One region of the Streptomyces sp. NPDC058195 genome, then DNA from elsewhere that is predicted to be linked to it. Evidence: riboswitches for the same ligand, from Rfam matches in the RefSeq annotation. Region 1 holds a riboswitch; each other region holds the start of a gene.
The links. A riboswitch is a leader RNA that binds a small molecule or an ion and turns the genes downstream of it on or off. The one in region 1 is predicted to bind cyclic di-AMP.
Positions count from the first base shown of each region.

Region 2: linked by a shared signal. The riboswitch ahead of ACFVWY_RS31120 (transglycosylase family protein) and the one ahead of ACFVWY_RS10720 (transglycosylase SLT domain-containing protein) in region 1 are both predicted to bind cyclic di-AMP.
Region 3: linked by a shared signal. The riboswitch ahead of ACFVWY_RS26065 (M23 family metallopeptidase) and the one ahead of ACFVWY_RS10720 (transglycosylase SLT domain-containing protein) in region 1 are both predicted to bind cyclic di-AMP.

Region 1 covers NZ_JBHVVM010000006.1:266,050-268,240, reverse strand. Annotated here, with positions in the region: gene ACFVWY_RS10725 (hypothetical protein) at 71-388, shown strand; gene ACFVWY_RS10720 (transglycosylase SLT domain-containing protein) at 395-826, opposite strand; cyclic di-AMP (ydaO/yuaA leader) riboswitch at 893-1,058, opposite strand; gene ACFVWY_RS10715 (ABC-F family ATP-binding cassette domain-containing protein) at 1,620-2,191, shown strand, end outside.
Region 2 covers NZ_JBHVVM010000034.1:55,004-57,194, forward strand. Annotated here, with positions in the region: gene ACFVWY_RS31120 (transglycosylase family protein) at 178-942, opposite strand; cyclic di-AMP (ydaO/yuaA leader) riboswitch at 946-1,120, opposite strand; gene ACFVWY_RS31125 (transglycosylase family protein) at 1,433-2,191, opposite strand, start outside.
Region 3 covers NZ_JBHVVM010000024.1:20,211-22,401, reverse strand. Annotated here, with positions in the region: gene ACFVWY_RS26070 (PP2C family protein-serine/threonine phosphatase) at 1-1,047, shown strand, start outside; cyclic di-AMP (ydaO/yuaA leader) riboswitch at 1,292-1,444, shown strand; gene ACFVWY_RS26065 (M23 family metallopeptidase) at 1,456-2,191, shown strand, end outside.

The DNA.
Region 1 (2,191 bases):
TGTCCAGCATCCGGCGCGCGGGCGGGGCCCATGGGTCGCGCATTCGCCGCCCCGGTGCCAGCCTGGATGCATGGCTTGGGCGTCGTGGACGACTTGTGGTGTGTTCTCCGGGCACGGTGGCGTGCTGACGGAGGAGGTCGGAGTCCTGTCCGGGGACCTGACGGTGCACACGACCTGGGCCGAGGACACGGCCCAGATCACGGTGCAGTACTCGGGGGCGATCGACTGGTTCACCATGGCGGGCAGCCCCGTGGCGTGCTGTTCGGAGGAGGACAGCCGCCGCCTGCACGAAGCCGCGGTGCGGGCGGTGCGGAACGGGGCGGCGGCCACCGTGCCGCTCCCGCCCCGCGCCGAACCGGAGCAGGCGGCGGGATCCGCCCCGGAGTGACCGGGGTCAGTAGGCGCCGTTGACGTTGTCGATGGAACCGTACCGGTCGGCGGCGTAGTTGCACGCCGCGGCGATGTTGGCGACGGGGTCGAAGCTGTCCGTCGATGTGCCGGGCACGTGGTAGGCGAGGAACGTCGGGTCGATGATCTGGAGCAGGCCCTTGGACGGGGTTCCGGCGGCGGCGTTGGAGTCCCAGTTGTTGACGGCGAGCGGGTTGCCGGAGGACTCGCGCATGATGTTGCGGTGGATTCCCTCGTAGCTGCCGGGGATGCTGTGCTCGGCCATGACGGCGAGCGATTCCTTGATCCAGCCGTCCAGATCGTCCGTGTAGGCCGCGGGCTGCGCGGCGGTCGCGGTGATGGCCTGCGGGGCCGGTGCCGCCGAGGCGGCCTGGGCACCGAGCAGCGGCAGCAGCAGCGCGGCCACTCCCGTGCCCATGCCTATGAAGCCCCTGGTCAGCGAGGTGGCGGTGCGTCGACGGCGCGTACCGGTGAAGGTCATGGTGGTTCCTCTCCGTCGCCTGCGAGGTGAGCTGTCGGGTTCGGGCTGGAGCTGCCCGGCCGCGCGAGAGCGCGGCTTCACCCCGAGCCGCCCGGTGTCCGGACCGGCGACGTACCTGGGTTCCCCGCTCCTGCCGTACACGAGTGGTCGGAATGGGCCGGACAGCGGCAGGATTCGGCGTTCCGCCCGGATTGAGGGAGACCGTAGGCGAGGGAAGCCGAAGCGGACAAGACCCTATTTTCCGCAGGTAGTTCGCATACAAGATCAAGAAGCCGAATTCCCCGTAACCCACCTCACACCGACCGGGCCCGGCCCTTGCGGGAAAAGGGTTCCGGAGCGCGCGGCACCGTCACCACGGGCAGGGTGTGACTCGCGCCACGGAATAACGAAAGAGGCATTCCGCATCCGGCTCCACGCACCTCCCCCGCAGGTCGGCGGACGTTGCCAACCCAGCTCCCCGCCGTTATGGTTTTCACGTCCTGTTGTCTCCGATAGAGGTGGACGTTGCGCATCTGAGGTCCGCGAACACCACGCCGTACGGCATCCCGCCGTACGCACGTCACGTTGCCGCAGTGCTTCCGCACTGCCCGTGACCTCGCGTGGATGCGACCTCGGTGCATGAGCCGTCCCTCGATCTCCAGGACCGCCGTACCTTTTCTCCGCCGCCCGGTCGCGTGGTGCTCGCATACGAATCCCCCCTTCATTGCGACCCGCGACTGCGAGGAAAACCATGGCGACACCCACCGCCCCCAGCGCCTCTCTCACCTGCTCGGCCCTGACCTTCCGCTGGCCGGACGGCACCACGGTCTTCGACGGGCTCTCGCTGAGCATCGGCCGCGGCCGGATCGGACTCGTCGGCAACAACGGTGCCGGCAAGTCCACTCTGCTGCGGCTGCTCACCGGGCAGCTGCGCCCGTCCGAAGGCTCGGTGACCATCGGCGGCAGCCTCGCGTACCTGCCGCAGAACATCACTCTCGACACCACCCTGCGGGTGGACGTCGCGCTCGGCATCGCGAAGCGGCGCGAGGCGCTGCGGGCCATCGAGTCCGGAGATGTCGACGAGAAGCACTTCGAGACGGTCGGCGACGACTGGGACGTCGAGGAAAGGGCCCTGGCGACCCTGGGCTCGCTCGGCCTCGGCAGCGTCGAACTCGACCGCACCGTGGGCGAGTTGTCCGGTGGGGAGACCGTGCTGCTGCGCCTGGCGGCGCTGCTGCTCGAACGGCCCGACATCCTGCTCCTGGACGAACCCACCAACAACCTGGACCTGTTCGCGCGCCAGAGGCTGTACGAGGCCGTCGA
Region 2 (2,191 bases), on a different contig from region 1:
ACCCGAGAGACCGCATTGCCGGGCATTCCGCCCAAAACCTACCGGCCGGTAACTACAACACTTGAACGCCTTCCCGCTCCACCGAGCGGAGGGAGGCCGGAAAGGAGGGCGCCCCGGTCCGGTGCGCACGGGGGGATGCGCGCCGGACCGGGGCGGCCGGGGAGGAGAGAGTCCCTGTTACTTCGTCAGGTGCAGCTGCTGACCCGGGTAGATCAGGTCGGCGTCCTTGACGATGTCCTCGTTCAGCTCGAACAGCCGCTGCCAGCCGCCCTTGACGCCGTTCTCGGCGGCGATCTTGCTCAGCGAGTCGCCGGTGACGACCTTGTACTCGCCGTCACCCCTCTTGACCTTCTCGCCGGTCGGGGTGGTGACGGTCTTCTTCGACTCGGCACGCGGGGCCTCGGTGCGGTCCGAGCGGGAGGCGGCGGGGGCCTCGGTGCGCTCGGCCGGCTTCGGCTGCGCCTGCTTCTTCGGGGCGGCGCTCTGCTGCTCGGAGGCGCCGGAACCGGCGGTCGAGCCGGAGGAGGAGTTCGAGGACGAACCGGTGTCGACACCCGGGTCGACACCGTCGTTGGTCAGGCCGCCGGCACCGGCACAGCCCCAGGCACCGGGGCCCTGCATGTCGAGGAGGCGCTCGGCGGTGGCGATCTGCTGGGCCTTGGTGGCCAGGTCGGCGCGCGAGGCGTACTGGAGGCCACCGGCGGCGGCCCAGCTGGACTGCGAGAACTGCAGGCCGCCGTAGTAGCCGTTGCCGGTGTTGATGGACCAGTTGCCACCGGACTCGCACTGGGCAACAGCGTCCCAGGTGGCGACGGAGGCGGCGGAGGCGCTGGTCGCGCCCATCAGCGGCACGGCGACGGCGGCACCGGCGACACCGGCGAGCGTGGCGATGCGGACGACCTTGGACGGGCGGCGGTGCTTGCCCTTGCTGGAAAGCAGCATGGAACTTCTCCTCACCGACGCCTACGAGGTGAGCTGTCGGGTTCGGGCCGAGTGAGTTGCCCGGTCGCACGTCCTAGCGCGCGACTTCACCCCAAGCCTGATCCGATACGTCGTCCCGACGTCCCGGACCCGGCGGCTTACCTGGGTCCCCCGCTCCTGCCTACGGCGCTGTACGCGTCTGTTTTCCCTTCGACCGACGGCAGGATTCGGCGTGACGGTCGACGGGGCCCGCGGTGCGAGCGATTCCGACCGTAAACATACGCAAGCCCTACATTCAAAGGTGGACACATCGGACAATCAGTCCGTACTTGCATCTGAAGAATTACTGTTTTCGCAGGTGAGGGCCACCAGGAAGGGCCACCGGAACGCGACACGCCGGAAGACGCAAAGAGACCCATGTCTCACTTACACATAAGCGGACATAGGCCCCTGAACTGCCCCGATTTTCGGGGCGCTTTTAGGCGATTACCGGACCGTCACCGGACCGCTCCTACTCGGCCTTGGCGTCGAGATCGAGGCTCTGGCCAGGCAGGATGAGGTCCGGATCGGAGCCGACGACGCTCCTGTTCGCCTCGTAGAGCGCGGACCACCCACCGGGAACCTTCTGTGCATCAGCAATCGTCCAGAGGTTGTCGCCGGGCCGGACGGTGTACGTGCCGTCGGTGACCTGATCGGCCGTATCGCGCGCGTCGCCACCGCCGCGCGAGGCGTGCCGGCCGGACTCGCGGTGACCGCCGTTCGCGCCACGGCCCTCCTCGGCGGCCGGGGTGCCGCGGTGCCGCCCGCCCGTACCGTCGGCCGAATCGGGCGAAGCGGAGGCGTCCCGGGGGGCGCGTGAGGGTGCGTCGGACGGCGCACCGGACGGGGTGGCCGAAGGCGAGGACTCCGCGTCCGGCGTGTCCGCCCCTTCGCCCTTCGCCTTCCCCGGGCGCTTGCCGCTGTTCCCGGACGAGCCGTCAGCACCGTCCACCGCGTCCACGCCCTCCCAGGCGCTTCGGGGCGGCGTGGCCCCGTCGGACGGGTCACCCTGCTCGTTCCCGGGCGGTGTCACCGTCCCGGCCGGGTCGCCGACGGGGGCGGTGCCGGGGTCGACGCCGGGCAGCGAGCCGCCCGGCGCCAGGCCGGAGATGACCGCACAGCTGGGCCAGGCCTTCGGCCCCCGGTCCCCCAGGACCTTCTCGGCCACCGCTATCTGCTGGGCCCGGCTGGCGAGGTCGGCGCGCTCCGCGTAGGCCTCACCGCCGTACGA
Region 3 (2,191 bases), on a different contig from region 1:
CTCGCTCCGCAGACCTTCACCGCCATTCCGCTCTTCGTGGCCGCTCCGCTGATCGCGGCCCCGTTCTTCTCGCTCGCCAGCACCATCCGCACCGGCCTCGCCGCGATGCTGGCGGTCATCGTGCTGCGGCTGTACAGCAGTACGTTGCCGGAGATCGTGCCGCTGATCGAACTGCTCACCCTGGCCACCGTCTCGGTCCTCGCGGTCGTGATCAACGGGGTGGTGCGGCGGAGCAACGAGCGGCTGGCCTCCGCGCGGTTCATCGCGGAGACGGCCATGCGCGCGGTGGTGCCCCAGCCGGCCGGACGGATCGGCGGGCTGCAGGTCGCGGCGCGGTACGAGGCGGCGCAGGCGGATGAGTACGTCGGCGGCGACCTGTTCGCCGTGGCGGACACCCCGCACGGGGTGCGGATGGTGGTCGGAGACGTACGGGGCAAGGGGCTGGGGGCCGTGGAGACGGTGGCGGTGGTCATCGGGGCGTTCCGCGAGGCGGCCGAGCGGGAGGGCTCCCTGGCGGAGGTGGCGGGGCGGCTGGAGCGGGCGCTGTCGCGGGAGGAGGCGCGACGGGGCGGCCTCGACGTGCTCGAAGGCTTCATCACCGCCGTACTGGCCGAGATCCCGGCCGGACTGTCCCGCGTGCGGATCGTCAACCGCGGGCATCCCGAGCCGATTCTGCTGCATCCGGACGGGGCGCTGGAGGTGCTGCGGCCTTCGGTGCCCGCGCTGCCGCTCGGCATGGGGCTGGGTGTGTGGCAGGAGCGGACGGACGAGTGGGACCTGCCGGACGGGACGACACTGCTCCTCTATACGGACGGCCTCTCCGAGGCGCGGAACGCCGAGGGGGTCTTCTACGACCCGGCGGCCCGGCTGCGCGGGCGGATCTTCCCGGGCCCGGAGGAGCTGCTCTCCGCGCTGACGGACGACGTACGCCTGCACACCGGTGGCGAGACGACCGACGACATGGCGCTGCTCGCGGTGGTGCGTCCCGGGCAAGGGCAGCCGGTCCGGCGCCGGACCGTGCCGATCGTGGGCGTGGAGAAGGAATGAGCGGTCCCGCGGCAATGCCACGGTGCGTAGTCGAGAGGCGCCGCTCCGCATAACATTTGACATAACGTCAGAAATGAGTTGGCGGCTGAGGGGCGGTCAAGTGGCCCTATTGGTCAGCTTATGTCCAGTAAAGTCCAGGCCAAAGACGTGAACGATCAGTGGGAACAGCTTGGAATGGAGCCCCGGTGTCTATTAACGTTCGATAACGCAGCGCGGTCGTCCCAGCCGTCATCAATGGCGGCGCCGTGCGCGAGCGCCGAATCCCGCAAGGGAACCGGGGAACCACCTCCATGGGGTGAATCGGACACCTGTGTCTCGTGAGAGGCAGAGGAGCCCGTAGGAGACCTTCCTGCTCCGAACCCGTCAGCTAACCCGGTAGGCGAGAAGGAAGGAAAGGAGTGCGCCCCCGTGGCGTCCAACAAGCCTGCCCCTGAAGCCCCTTCACGGTTCCACGGCGATAACGGCGATTACGGCACTGGCTACGGCACCGGCTACGGCGCCGGGCACACCGGTGAGTTCGCCCCCGACTTCCGCTCCGACACGGACAACGGCGAGGCCGAGCGCGGCTGGAGCGAGTGGAACCCCACGGAGGAGACGGTCCGCCCGGTGCGCGGCAGGCACCGTGTCGCCAAGCAGCGCACGGGACTCGCCCGCAGTTCCACGGTCCTGGGCGTCGGCGTCATAGCGGCGGTCGGTGCGGGTGGCATGGCCACCGCGCAGGGCAAGCCCCCGGTCTCCATCTCGGTGCCCGACGCGATCACGGAGAACCTTCCGGACGCCAAGTCCCTGCCCGGCGTGGGCTCCCTGTTCTCCGACGGTTCCGAGGCCGACAAGGCCGAGGCCGCCGCCACCGCCCCGCTCACCACCGCGGGTATCACCACCGCCGAGGCCGAGCAGGGCACCACGGACGCCGGTGAGGCACTGCGCGCCCGCATCCTCCAGCAGGCCGAGCAGCAGCAGGACGCGGCCGCCGCCGAGGCCAAGGCCGCCGAGGAGAAGGCCGCCGCCGAGCAGGCCGCCGCCGAGGCGAAGAAGCAGCAGGACGCGGCCGAGGCCAAGGCCGCCGCCGAGAAGAAGAAGGCGGAGGAAGCGGCCAAGAAGAAGGCGGAGGCCGTGCGGCTGGCCAAGCTCGCCGCCAGCTACT